Regions from separate parts of the Saccharothrix sp. DSM 118769 genome, predicted to be linked through region 1. Evidence: riboswitches for the same ligand, from Rfam matches in the RefSeq annotation. Region 1 holds a riboswitch; the other holds the start of a gene.

Region 1 (6,962 bases):
CCATCCGGGCCAGCCCGGCGCCGACGCAGCGGTGCGCGCCGTAGCCGAACGCCAGGTGCGACGTGGGGCCGCCGGCGGGGTTGAAGTCGGGCGTGCCCTCGCGGTTGGCCGCCGACAGCGACACCACGAGCACGTCGCCCTCCTCGATCCGCTGGTCACCGACCTGGAGGGGGTGCCGGGCGAAGCGCGGGAACGCGACCTGCACCACGCTCAGGTGCCGCAGCAGCTCCTCCACGAGCGGCCCGACGGCGGCGTCGTCGTCGCGCATGGACGCCCGCGCCGCCTCGTCGCGCAGCAGCACGATCGCGCCGAGCGCGAGCGTGGAGGCGGTGGTGTCGAACCCGCCGGTGAGCACGCCGTCGGCCAGGCCGGCCAGCTCCTCGTCGCTCACGTCGTCGCCGTGCTGGCGGATGATCATGCCGATGAGGCCGTCGCCGGGGGCGCGGCGCTCCCGCTCCACGATCTCCTGCATGTACTTCAGCGACTCGGAGATCGCGCCCAGGGCCTGGCCCGCGCCTCCGAACAGGTCGAACCGGGCGGCGGCGAGCTGCTGGAACCGCTCGCGGTCCTCGTAGGGCACGCCGAGCAGCTCGCAGATCGTCAGCGACGGGATCGGCAGCGCGAACTCCTTGACCAGGTCCACCGGACCGGGCGCGGCCTCCATGGCGTCGAGCCGCTGCGTGACGATCTCGTCGATGCGCGGCACGAGGCGGGCCAGCCGGCGCATGGTGAACTCGGGGGTGAGCAGCTTGCGCAGGCGCGTGTGGTCCGGCGGGTCGGCGAAGCCGAGGCCGCCGGGCGACTGCTCGATGCGGCCGACCGCCGCGCCGAGGCGTGCGTAATCGTTACTGAACGACCCTGTGTCGGAAAGCACTTTCTTGGCCTCGTCCTGGCCGGTGACCAACCACAGCCGCACCCCGAACGGCACGGGCAGGCGGTGCACCGCCCCGGACTCCCTCATCCGCTCCAGCTCCGCGACCGGCACCACCCCGTCCCGCTTCAGCGGGACCAGCGCACCGTCCGGGAGCAGCGACAACGCCCGTGAACCGATCTTGCCCATCACCCACCGCGTCGCCGAACGCCGTGCGACCCACGCCACCAAGCCGTCGCGCACCGACGCCAGAGTCGACATCCCCACACCCCTCTTCCCCAGGTTTGAACTGGTTGACGGTAACCGCACGCCGAGGTGAGCAGCATCGCGCCTGAGGCGGATTGACACGCCGTGAACGGTGCAAGACGATCGGCAATCGCGCCCGAACAGGGGAAGCCGGTCGGAATCCGGCGCTGACCCGCAACGGTGGGTCCCCGAGGGGACGAGCCCGAACACCTGCCGCGCGCGCCGTGCTCCTGACACCGTCGAGGTCAACGGGTCGGAGCCCAGGGAGCCGGTGACGGCTGTCCGGGGTCCGCCCACGCCTCGCGCCCCGGAAAGGTCGACCATGCCGTTCGGACGGACCGCCACCGCCGTCGCCGTCGCGCTCGCCGCCCTGGCCCTGCCCGCGCCGGCGCACGCCGCGGAGCCGGGGACCCCCGCCGGGACCGCCGCGGGCTGGCTCACCCGGCAGCTCGTGGACGGCGACCACCTGGAGAGCGCGGGCTACCCCGACCCCGGGCTCACGCTGGACGCCGCGTTCGCGCTCGCCGCCGCCGACGTGGCGAGCGACACCGGCGAGCGCGTCGGCGCGTGGGTCGCGCGACCCGGGACGATCTCCAACTACCTGCACTTCGACACCCCCGCCACCGAGTCGTACGCGGGCGCGCACGCCAAGCTCGCCCTGTTCGCCTCGGTGACCGGCGCGGACCCGACCGACTTCGGCGGCGTCGACCTGGTCGCGGGCCTGACCGCGCTCAAGGCCCCGTCCGGCCGGTTCACCGACCGGACCGCCTACCAGGACTACTCCAACGGCTTCTCCCAGGCGTTCGCCGTGCTCGCGCTGGACCGCGCGGGCGGCGCGCCGCGGGACGCCGTCGACTTCCTGGCCGGCGGGCGGTGCCCGGACGGCGGCTTCCCGCTGCTGCTGGCGACCGCGCCGTGCACGTCCCACGTGGACGCCACCGCGATGGCCGTGCAGGCGCTGCTCGCCGCCGACCGGGCCGACGCCGCGGCCGGCGGGCTGACCTGGCTCGTGAACGCGCAGCAGCCCGGCGGCGGGTTCCGCGACGAGAGGGGCCTCGACGAGGGCAACGCCAACAGCACCGGCCTCGCCGCTCAGGCGCTGCGGGTGGGCGGCGAGGCGCGGGCCGCCGACCGGGCCGCCGCGTTCCTGGCGTCGTTGCAGGTCGGGTGCGCGGGCGCGGAGGCCGACCGGGGCGCGTTCGCGTTCGACCGGACCGGGTTCGCCGCGGCCACCGCGACGCGCGCCACGACGCAGGGCGTGCTCGGCGTCACCGGCGTCGGCTTCGCCGCCCTGTCCACCGCGGGCGACCGCCCGGGCGCGCCGGTCCTCGACTGCGCCGGCACGCCCACCAGCACCACGCCCACGTCCACCACCACGGCGCCCACCACCACCGCGCCCACCGCCACGGCGACGACCACCACGTCCGCCCCGGGCACCACGTCGGCGGCGGCCACCACGACCACCACCGCGGCGGTGGTCGTGGTGGGCGGCGGCGGTGAGCTGGCGCGCACGGGTGTGGAGGTCGGCCCGGCGGTGTGGCTCGGCTCGCTGCTGCTGGCCGGCGGCGCGCTCCTGCTGGCGCTGGCGCGCAGGCGGTCGACGTGACGTCCCGGTGGCGGCGGGCGCTGGCGGCCTGGGGCGTCGTCGTGCTCGCCTCGATCGCCGCTCCCCCGGCGGCGCGGGCGGCCGACTGCGCCGGTGTCGCCGTGGTCGTGGACTTCCGGTCCCTGGGCGGCGGCGTGCGCACCGGCTGCGCGGCCGGCGACCCGGCGTCCGGCACCGCCGCGCTGACCGCCGCCGGCTTCGGCTTCACCTTCGCGGCCCGGCAGCCCGGGTTCGTGTGCCGGATCGACGGCCTGCCCGGGCAGGACCGCGACGCGTGCGTCGGCACGTCGCCGACCACCGCCTACTGGTCGTACTGGCACGCCCGGCCGGGCGGGTCGTGGGTCTACAGCAGCGGGTCGGCGAGCGCGCACGACCCGGCCCCCGGCACCGTCGAGGGCTGGGCGTTCGGCGCGGGCGAGCAGCCCGGCGCGGCACCCCCGGCACCCGCGCCCCCGGTCCAGCCGCCCGCTCCCCCGCAGCCGGCGCCCCGGCAGCCCGCACCCCCGCCACCGGCGGCCCAACCCCCGGCTGCCCAACCCCCGGTGGCGGGGTCCCCGCCACCGGCGACCACACCGGGGACCGGACCGCCGACCGACTCCCCCGGACCGGGCACGACGCCCGCCACCACCGCGTCACCGTCCTCTTCGGACACCCCGGCCGGCGGCACGGCCGCCGCGTCGTCCGGCGCCCCGCCGACGGGCGCCCCGTCCACGGCCGTCGGCCCCGCGGCGGCTCCGTCGTCCGGCGGCGCGGTCGGCCTCGTCGCCGGTCTCGCGGTGGTCGCGCTGCTGGCCGGGGCGGGCGCGTGGGTCGCGCGGCGGCGCGCGAAGGGCGCGGGGTGACGCCGCACCCCGGCGCGTGGTGGCTGTGGGCGCTGTGCCTGGGCGTCGTCGCGGGCCGGACGAACAACCCGGTGCTGCTCGCGCTCGTCGTCGCGGTCGCCGGGTTCGTGGCGGTGTCGTGCCGCCAGGACACGCCGTGGGCGAGCGCGTACGGCGTGTTCTTCAGGTTCGGGCTGGTGGTGATCGCGGTCCGGGTGGTGTTCCACGTGCTGCTCGGCGGCGTCACCGGGCCGACGGTGCTCGTCGCGCTGCCCGAGGTGCCGCTGCCGGACTGGGCGGCCGGCGTGCGGCTGGGCGGGCCGGTCAGCGCCGAGGGCCTGGCCTTCGCGGTGTACCAGGGGCTCCAGCTCGCGACCCTGCTGTGCTGCGTGGGCGCGGCGAACGCGCTGGCCAACGCCAAGCGGCTGCTGCGCTCGCTGCCCGCCGCGCTGTACGAGGTGAGCGTGGCCGTGGTGGTGGCGCTGACGGTGGCCCCGCAGCTGGTGGCGAGCGCGCGGTCGGTGCGCCGGGCGCGGGCGCTGCGCGGTGGCGCCGTGCGCGGGGTCCGGGCGGTGCGGGTGCTGATGGCGCCGGTGCTGGAGGACGCGTTCGAGCGGTCGCTGGTGCTGGCCGCCGCGATGGACTCGCGCGGTTACGGGCGCACCGCCGGCCAGTCGCGGCGCGCGCGCCTGCTGACCGGCGGGCTCGTGCTCGGCGGCCTCGCCGGTCTGTGCGTCGGCGCCTACGGCCTGCTCGACGGCACGTCGTCGCCGGCCGGCGCGCCGGTGCTGGCGCTGGGGTCGGCGCTGGCGGTGGCCGGGCTGTGGACCGGGTCGCGGCGGGTGCGGCGCAGCCGGTACCGCCCGGACCGCTGGGGGCCGCGCGAACTGCTGGTGGTGGCGTCCGGGCTGGTCGCGGCGGCGGCGACGCTCCTCGCGCCGGCGGACCTGGGTGGTGCCGCGCTGTCGGCGAGCACCGTGCCGCTGGTCGCGCCCGCCCTGCCGCTGCTGCCGGCGCTCGGCGTGCTGTGCGCCCTGGCGCCCGTGCTGGTCGCGGGCCGCCCGATCGGGAAGAGGACATGATCCGGTTCGAGAACGTCACCGTCACCTACCGCGACGCGGGCGCGCCCGTGCTGGCCGGCGTGGACCTGCACGTGCCGGAGGGCGAGCTGTGCCTGGTGGTCGGGCGCACCGGGTCGGGCAAGTCCACCCTGCTGCGCGCGGTCAACGGGCTGGTGCCGCACTTCACCGGCGGCACGCTCGCCGGCCGCGTGCTGGTCGACGGCCGCGACACCCGCACCCACCCGCCGCGCGAGCTGGCCGACGTGGTGGGCGTGGTGGCGCAGGACCCGCAGGCCGGGTTCGTCACCGACTCCGTCGAGGAGGAGCTGGCCTACTCGATGGAGTCGCTGGGCCTGCCGAACGCGGTGATGCGCAAGCGCGTCGAGGAGACGCTGGACCTGCTGGGGCTGGCCGGGCTGCGCGACCGGCCGCTCGCCACGCTGTCGGGCGGCCAGCAGCAGCGGGTCGCGGTCGGGGCGGCCCTTACCGCGCACCCGAGGGTGCTGGTGCTCGACGAGCCGACGTCCGCGCTGGACCCCGGCGCGGCGGAGGACGTGCTGGCCGCGCTGCACCGGCTCGTGCACGACCTGGGCATGACCGTGCTCATCGCCGAGCACCGGCTGGAGCGCGTCGCCCAGTACGCCGACCGGGTCGTGTGGCTGCCCGGCGGCGCCGGCGCGCCGGTGGACGGCCCGCCCGGCGCCGTGCTGGCGCGGGCGCCCGTCGCGCCGCCGGTGGTGCGGCTGGGCCGGCTGGCCGGGTGGGACCCGGTCCCGGTGTCCATCCGGGACGCGCGGCGGCGGGCGGGGCCGCTGCGCGACCGCCTGGCCGACCGCACCCCGCCGCCAGCACGGCCGCCCGCGACCGGGGCGACCGTGCTGGCGGCCCGCGACGTGCGGGTGCGCCACCCCGGCGTGGAGGCGCTGCGCGGGGTGTCGCTGACCGTCCGCGAGGGCGAGCGGGTGGCGGTCATGGGCCGCAACGGGTCGGGCAAGTCGAGCCTGCTGTGGGCCGTGCAGGGCACCGGGAAGCGCTCCGGCGGCGAGGTCGCGGTGGACGGCGTCGACCCGGCCGCGCTCAAGCCCGGACCCCGCCGGGCCGCGGTCGGCCTCGTGCCGCAGCAGCCCGCCGACCTGCTGTACCTCCACGCGGTGCGCGGCGAGTGCGAGCAGGCCGACCGCGAGTCGGGGCGGCCCCCGGGCACGTGCCGGGAGCTGCTGGACCGGCTCGCGCCGGGCGTCCCCGACGACCGGCACCCGCGCGACCTGTCCGAGGGGCAGCGGCTGGCGCTCGTGCTGGCCGTCGCGCTCGCGCCGCGACCCCGGGCCGTGCTGCTCGACGAGCCGACGCGGGGCCTGGACTACCCGGCGAAGACCCGGCTGGCGCGGGCGCTGCGCGACCTGGCCGACGCGGGGCACGCGGTCGTGCTGGCCACGCACGACGTCGAGTTCGTCGCCGAGTACGCCACGCGGGTGGTGGTGCTGGCCGACGGCGAGGTCGTCGCGGACGGCCCGACCGCCGAGGTGGTGACCGCCTCGCCGGTGTTCTCCCCGCAGGTGGCGAAGGTGCTCGCGCCCCGGCCGTGGTTGACCGTCGCGGACGTCGCCGACGCGCTGGGCGCCCGGTGAACGCCCTGCGCGTGCGACCGCGCGCCACCGTCGCCCTCGCCGTGGCCGCCGCGATCAGCGTGGTGGCGTTCGGCTGGCCGCTGCTGGTCTCCGCCGACGCGGGCCTCGCGCGCGGCGTCGGCGCGCCGTGGGTGTTCGCGCTGCTGCTGCCGCTCGTGCTGGCCGTGGTGCTGGCCGAGCTGAGCGAGGGCGGGATGGACGCCAAGGCCGTGGCGGTGCTGGGCGTGCTGTCGGCGCTCGGCGCGGCGATCCGGCCGCTGGGCGCGGGCACGGCGGGCATCGAGGCGGTGTTCTTCCTGCTCGTGCTGGGCGGGCGGGTGTTCGGCCCGGGGTTCGGGTTCGTGCTGGGCAGCACGATGCTGTTCGCCTCGGCGCTGCTGACCGGCGGCGTGGGGCCGTGGCTGCCCTACCAGATGCTCGGCGCGGCGTGGGTGGCGCTGGGCGCGGGCCTGCTGCCGAGGTGGCGCGGGCGGGCGGAACTGGTGCTGCTCGCCGCGTACAGCGCGGTCGCGTCGCTGGTGTACGGGCTGCTGCTCAACCTGTCGTTCTGGCCGTTCGCGCTGGGTGCGGCGAGCACCTCGCTGTCTTACCAGCCGGGCGGCCCGCTGGTGGACAACCTGGTGCGGCTGGTGCTGTTCAGCCTGGCCACGTCGCTGGGCTGGGACGTCGGCCGGGCGATCACGACCACGGTCCTGGTGCTGGTCACCGGCCCGGTGCTGCTGCGCACGC
Region 2 (6,962 bases), 2.5 Mb from region 1:
GGCAGGACGTTGACCAGGCCGCGCAGCGGCGACCCGCTCGGACCGGCGGGCACGTAGCCGCCGGCCAGGGCGTGCAGCACGTGGGTCATCTCGTCGGTGGTGCGGGCCAGCCGGGGCACGACCTCGTGCGCGGCGAACTCCAGCACGCGCGCCACGTCCTCCACGTCGGTGAGGGTCCGGGCGGCGGCCGGGTCCCAGCCCGCCTCCTCCATGCCCAGCACCAGCGCCCGCGCCTCGGCCTCCACCCGGTCGGTGCTCGTGCGCGTGGTGTCGGCCAGCCCCAGCGCCTCGCGCAGGCCGGGCAGCGCCGCGACCCGACCGGCCCACATCTGCCGGGCCTGGAGGATCGCCAGCACCAGGTTGACCCGGGCCTCGCCGGTCGGGGCCTGCCCGAGCACGTGCAGGCCGTCGCGGATCTGCACGTCCTTGACCTCGCACAGCCAGCCGTCGACGTGCAGGATCAGGTCGTCGAAGCCCTCGTCGGCCGGGCGCTCGGCGACGCCCAGGTCGTGGTCGAGCTTCGCGGCCTGGATGAGGGTCCAGATCTGCGCGCGGATCGCGGGCAGCTTCGCCGGGTCCATCGCGGCGATCGTGCCGTGCTCGTCGAGCAGCTGCTCCAACCTGGCGATGTCGCCGTAGCTGTCGGCGCGGGTCATCGGCGGCACGAGGTGGTCGACCAGGGTGGCGTGCGCGCGGCGCTTGGCCTGGGTGCCCTCGCCCGGGTCGTTGACCAGGAACGGGTAGACCAGCGGCAGGTCGCCGAGCGCGGCGTCCGGGCCGCAGCCCGCGGACATGCCGACGGTCTTGCCGGGCAGCCACTCCAGGTTGCCGTGCTTGCCGACGTGCACGACGGCGTCCGCCCGGAACTCGGACTCCAGCCAGCGGTAGGCGGCCAGGTAGTGGTGGCTGGGCGGCAGGTCCGGGTCGTGGTAGATCGCGATGGGGTTCTCGCCGAACCCGCGCGGCGGCTGGACCATCACCACGACGTTGCCGGAGCGCAGGGCGGCCAGCACGACCTCGCCGTCGGGGTCCTTCGAGCGGTCCACGAACAGCGTGCCGGGCGCCTGCCCCCAGTGCGCCTCCATGCCCGCGCGGGCGTCCTCGGGCAGGGTGGCGTACCACTCGCGGTAGCGGGCGGCGGGCAGCCGCACCGGGTTGCCCTGGACCTGCTCCTCGGTCAACCAGTCCGCGTCCTGCCCGCCGGCCGCGATGAGGGCGTGGATGAGCGCGTCGCCGTCGAGGTCGTCCACGCCGGGCAGCTCGTCGCCGATGTCGTACCCGGCCGCGCGCAGCTCCTGGAGCAGCCGCACGACGCTCGCCGGGGTGTCGAGGCCGACGGCGTTGCCGATGCGGGAGTGCTTGGTGGGGTAGGCCGACAGCATGATCGCGATCCGCTTGTCGGCGTTGGGGACGTGCCGCAGCTTCCCGTGCCGCACGGCGATGCCCGCGACGCGCGCGGCCCGCTCCTCGTCGGCCACGTACACGGTCAGGCCGTCCTCGTCGACCTCCTTGAAGGAGAACGGGACGGTGATGATCCGGCCGTCGAACTCGGGGATCGCCACCTGCGTGGCGGTGTCCAGCGGGGAGAGGCCGTCGTCGTTGTCGTCCCACTGCGCGCGGCTGGAGGTGAGGCAGAGCCCCTGGAGGATCGGCACGTCCAGCGCGGCGAGCGCGCCCACGTCCCACGCGTCGTCGTCACCGCCGGCGGACGCGGCGGCGGGCTTCGTGCCGCCCGCGGCGAGGACGGTGACCACGAGCGCGTCCGCCTTGCCCAGCTCGGCGAGCAGCCCCGGTTCGGCGGCGCGCAGCGAGGCGCAGAAGATCGGCAGCGGCCGGCCGCCCTTCGCCTCGACCGCGTCGCACAGGGCGTGCACGAACGCGGTGTTCCCGGCGACGTGGTGGGCCCGGTAGTACAGGACCGCGACGGTCGGGCCGTCGTTCGCGGGCCCCGCGGGCTCCGGCCGCTCCAGGACGCCCCAGTTCGGCGCGGGCGCGGGCGGCTCGAAGCCGTGGCCGGTGAGCAGGACCGTGTCGGACAGGAAGCGGTGCAGCTCGGCGAGGTTCGCCGGGCCGCCGTGCGCCAGGTACGCGTGGGCCTCGGCGCACACGCCGCCGGGCACCGTGGACAGCTCCATCAGCGGCGCGTCGGGGTTCTGCTCGCCGCCGAGCACGACGACGGGGCGCGGGCCCGCGAGGAGGTGGTCGAGCCCTTCCTCCCACATCCGGCGACCGCCGAGGATGCGCACGACCACCAGGTCGACCCCCTCGACCAGCGCCGGGAGGTCGGCCGCGGCGGTGCGGGAGGGGTTGGCCAGGCGGTAGTCCGCGCCGCTCGCGCGGGCGGACAGCAGGTCCGTGTCGGAGGTCGACAGCAGCAGGATCACGTGCGGGCTCCATCCCTCGGGGGTCCTCGCCCCAGGTCGTGGGGGACGGCTGGGCGGAGTTCCTGACTCCCGGGCGCTCACCCGGTCACAGTGGCGGGACCGCGCCGGATTCGCACCGGCTTCCTCCTGTTGCTTCGCCGTTCGGGGCCACCCTAACCCGGCGGTTAGCATCCATCCCATGTCCTCCGATCGGGAACGCCCGGACGCCTGCCCCGGGGCCGTCGACGTGCACGTCGCGGCCGACGGCGGGCTGGCGCGCGTGCGGGTGCCCGGCGGGACGCTGGACGCCCGGCGGTTCGACGTGGTGCGCGCGGCGGCGCTGGAGCTGGGCGACGGGTTCCTGGAGCTGACGTCGCGGGCGAACGTGCAGATCAGGGGCCTGGCGCCGGGGGCGGAGCACGAGCTGGGGGCGCGCCTGCGGGAAGCCGGCCTGCTGCCCTCGGCGACCCACGAGCGGATGCGCAACATCGTCGCCGCGCCGCTGGAGGACAACCAGGACCTGGTGGACGCGCTCGACGCCGCGCTGCTGGCCGAACCGTCGCTGGCCGACCTGCCGGGCCGGTTCCTGGTCACGGTGGGTCACGCGGTGAGCGGGCTTTCGGGTGACATCGGCCTGGTCGGTGACGCGTTGTTCCTGGCGGGGCGTGATTCCGGGCTTCGGGTGACCGATCCGGTGGGCGCCGTGGTGCGCGCGGCTCGGCTGTTCGGGGAACTGCGCGGGACCGCCTGGCGGCTGTCCGAAGTGGACGGCGGTGTGCGGAAGATCACGGAGGCGCTGGGCGTCCCGGTGGCCGACCGCCTCGACCCCGCTGTGATCCCCGCGACACCGGGTCCGGTCGGGGACGTCGTGGTCGCGGGCGTCCCGCTGGGCCGGCTCGACGCCCGCCTGCTGGCCGGCACGCCGGTGCGGCTGACGCCGTGGCGCGGCCTGGTCCTCCCGGCCGGCAGCGACGCGGGCGGCCTGTTCACCTCCCCCGACTCGCCGTGGCACGGGGTGAGCGCGTGCACCGGCCGGCCGGGGTGCGCGAAGTCGTTGGCCGACGTGCGCGCGGACGTCGCGCGCTGGATCGGCACCCCGCACGCGGGGCGCGTGCACTGGTCCGGCTGCGCGCGCAGGTGCGGGCGGCCGGCCGGTGGCGCGGTGGAGTTCGTCGCGACCGGCGACGGGTACGAGGAGATCAGGTGACCGAGCAGGACTACGTCAAGGACGGGCCGGAGATCTACCGCCGCTCGTTCGCCACCATCCGCGCCGAGGCGGACCTGACCCGGTTCCCCGACGACGTCGCGCGCGTCGTGGTGCGGATGATCCACGCCTGCGGCATGGTCGACCTGGTCGACGACGTCGCGTTCTCGCCGCACGTGGTGCGCGACGCCCGCGAGGCGCTGCTGGCGGGCGCGCCGGTCCTGTGCGACGCGCAGATGGTCGCGGCGGGCGTGACGCGCAAGCGCCTGCCCGCGGGCAACGAGGTGCTGTGCACGCTGAACGACCCGCGCGTGCCGGAGCTGGCCGACGAGCTGGGCAACACCCGCAGCGCCGCCGCCCTGGAGCTGTGGGGCGACCGGCTGGACGGCGCGGTGGTCGCCATCGGCAACGCGCCGACCGCGCTGTTCCACCTGCTCGACCTGATCGCCGCGGGCGCGCCGAAACCGGCCGCCGTGCTGGGCGTGCCGGTCGGGTTCATCGGGGCGGCCGAGTCGAAGGACGCGCTGGTGGCCAACGACCTCGGCCTGGAGCACCTGGTCGTGCGCGGGCGGCGCGGCGGCAGCGCCATGACGGCCGCGGCGGTCAACGCGATCGCGAGCGAGGACGAATGACGGGCAGGCTGTACGGCGTCGGCGTGGGTCCGGGCGACCCGGAGCTGGTGACGGTGAAGGCGGCGCGGCTCATCCGCGAGGCCGACGTGGTGGTGTTCCACAGCGCGCGGCACGGGCGCAGCGTGGCGCGGCGGATCGCCGAGCCCTACCTGCGGGAGGGCCAGGTCGAGGAGCAGCTCGTCTACCCGGTGACCACCGAGGACTCCGACGACTACCAGGGCGAGATCGACGGGTTCTACGAGGAGTGCGCGGAACGGCTCGCGAAGCACCTCGACGCGGGGCTCGACGTGGTCGTGCTGGCGGCGGGCGACCCGTTCTTCTACGGCTCGTACATGCACCTGCACAAGCGCCTGGCGCACCGGTACCCGGCCGAGGTGGTGCCGGGCGTGACGTCGGTGAGCGCGGGCGCGGCGGTGATCGGCCGGCCGCTGGTGGAGCGGGACGAGGTGCTGACCGTGCTGCCGGGCACGCTGCCCACCGACGCGCTGGTCGAGCACCTGTCGGGCGGCGACCCGGTGGCGATCATGAAGCTGGGGCGGACCTTCCCGCACGTGCGGGCGGCGCTGGAGAAGGCCGGTCGGCTCGACGAGGCGTGGTACGTGGAGCGGGCCACCACCGGCGGCCAGCGCACCGCGCCGCTGTCCGAAGTGGACCCGGACACGGTGCCGTACTTCTCGTTGGCGCTGCTGCCCTCCGGGGACCGGCGGCGGGCGTCGGTCTCGGCGTCGGGCGTCGGCGAGGTGGTCGTGGTGGGCCTCGGCCCGGCCGGGCCGGAGTGGCTGACGCCGGAGGCGCGCCGGGCGCTGGTGGGGGCGGACGACCTGGTCGGCTACGTGACGTACCTGAACCGGGTGAACGCCTCGCCGCGGCAGCGCGTGCACGCCTCGGACAACAAGGTGGAGTCCGAGCGGGCGGCGTTCGCGCTGGACCTCGCCAAGCGGGGCCGGCGGGTCGCCGTGGTGTCCTCGGGCGACCCCGGCGTGTTCGCGATGGCCAGCGCGGTGCTGGAGGTCGCGGCGGAGGAGCAGTTCGCGGACGTGCCGGTGCGCGTGCTGCCGGGGCTGACCGCGGCGCACGCGGTGGCCAGCCGGGTGGGCGCGCCGCTGGGGCACGACTACTGCGTGGTGTCGCTGTCGGACCGGCTCAAGCCGTGGGAGGTGATCGCCGGCCGGCTGGAGGCCGCGGCGGCGGCGGACCTCGTGCTGGCGATCTACAACCCGGCCTCGCGCAGCCGCACGTGGCAGGTGGAGGCGGCGCGGGACCTGCTGCTGCGCCACCGCTCGCCGGACACCCCGGTGGTGGTGGGCCGCGACGTCGGCGGACCGGAGGAGGACGTGCGGGTGCTGCGGCTGGCCGACCTCGACCCGTCCACCGTGGACATGCGGTGCCTGCTGCTGGTCGGGTCGACGCAGACGACGCTCACCCACCGCGGCACGGTGTTCACCCCGCGCCGCTACCCCGGGTGAGGACGCCACCGCGGGCGAGCCAGTCGAGCGCCTCGGCGACGGTGGCCACGTGCGGCGCGTCCGGCGCGGGCGGGCGGCGCACCACGACGACCGGCAGGCCCAGGTGAGCGGCGGCCTCCAGCTTGGCCGCCGTCATCGGCCCGCCGCTGTCCTTGGTGACGAGCACGTCCACGCCGTGCGCGCGCATCAGCGCCAGCTCGTCGTCCACCGCGTACGGACCGCGGTCGAGCAGGACGGTGACGCCGGGGACCGGCGGGTCGGGCGGGTCGACGGTGCGCGCCACGCCGCCGCGGAAGTGCGCCAGCTCCTGCCGCCCGGTGGTGATGAACGGCGTGCGGCCGGCGACGCGCTCGGCGGCCTCGGCGACGCTGCCCACGTACTCCCAGCCGGGGCGCGGCGGCCAGCCGGGGCGGCGCAGCACGAGGAACGGCGTGCCGGTGGCCGTCGTCGCGGCGAGGGCGTTGGCCGTGATGCGGTCGGCGAACGGGTGGGTGGCGTCCACGACGGCGTCGACGCGCTCGGCGCGCAGGTGGGCGACCAGCCCGTCGACGCCGCCGAACCCGCCGATCCGCACCTCGCCCTCGGGCAGCTTCGGGTCGCGCACCCGGCCGGCGAGCGAGGAGATCACCCTCGTGCCGGTGAGGGCGGCGGCGAGCGCGCGGGACTCCCCCGTGCCCCCCAGCACCAGCACCGTTCCCATCGTTGTTGCATCCTGTCGTCGTGAGCACCCTGCGCTACGGATGGACGACCGGCGCCTGCGCCACGGCCGCGACGACCGCGGCCTACACGGCGCTGCTCACCGGCGAGTTCCCCGACCCGGTGGGGGTCGTGCTGCCCAAGGGTCGCACGCCGACGTTCGCGCTGGCCCGCGAGTCCCTGTCCGGCGGCACGGCGACCGCGTCGGTGGTGAAGGACGCGGGCGACGACCCGGACGTGACGCACGGCGCGCTGATCTCGTCGACGGTGCGCCCCGGCCCGCCCGGCGGCGGCGTCGTGTTCCGCGCGGGGCCGGGCGTCGGCACGGTCACCAAGCCGGGGCTGCCGCTGGCGGTCGGCGAGCCCGCGATCAACCCCGTGCCGAGGCGGTTGATGACCGAGCACGTGGCGCGGGTGGCGGCGGAGCACGGCGGCACCGGGGACGTGGTCGTGGAGATCTCCGTCGAGCACGGCGAGGAGCTGGCGCGCAGGACGTGGAACCCGCGGCTGGGCATCCTGGGCGGCCTGTCGATCCTGGGCACGACGGGCGTCGTGGTGCCGTACTCGTGCTCGGCGTGGATCGACAGCATCCGGCGCGGCG

The links. A riboswitch is a leader RNA that binds a small molecule or an ion and turns the genes downstream of it on or off. The one in region 1 is predicted to bind cobalamin.
Region 2: it holds a riboswitch for cobalamin, as region 1 does, so the genes downstream of both, cobN (cobaltochelatase subunit CobN) here and ACRAKJ_RS20515 (peptidase) in region 1, are expected to answer to the same signal.

Annotation. Positions count from the first base shown of each region.
Region 1 covers NZ_CP193627.1:4,720,577-4,727,538, reverse strand. The annotation lists gene ACRAKJ_RS20520 (cytochrome P450) at 1-1,132, opposite strand, end outside; cobalamin riboswitch at 1,211-1,349, shown strand; gene ACRAKJ_RS20515 (peptidase) at 1,440-2,723, shown strand; gene ACRAKJ_RS20510 (hypothetical protein) at 2,720-3,565, shown strand; gene ACRAKJ_RS20505 (CbiQ family ECF transporter T component) at 3,562-4,626, shown strand; gene ACRAKJ_RS20500 (ABC transporter ATP-binding protein) at 4,623-6,233, shown strand; gene ACRAKJ_RS20495 (ECF transporter S component) at 6,230-6,962, shown strand, end outside.
Region 2 covers NZ_CP193627.1:2,235,348-2,242,309, reverse strand. The annotation lists gene cobN (cobaltochelatase subunit CobN) at 1-2,384, opposite strand, end outside; cobalamin riboswitch at 2,420-2,554, opposite strand; gene ACRAKJ_RS10565 (hypothetical protein) at 2,563-3,570, shown strand; gene ACRAKJ_RS10560 (precorrin-8X methylmutase) at 3,567-4,199, shown strand; gene ACRAKJ_RS10555 (precorrin-2 C(20)-methyltransferase) at 4,196-5,665, shown strand; gene ACRAKJ_RS10550 (cobalt-precorrin-6A reductase) at 5,640-6,365, opposite strand; gene ACRAKJ_RS10545 (cobalt-precorrin-5B (C(1))-methyltransferase) at 6,386-6,962, shown strand, end outside.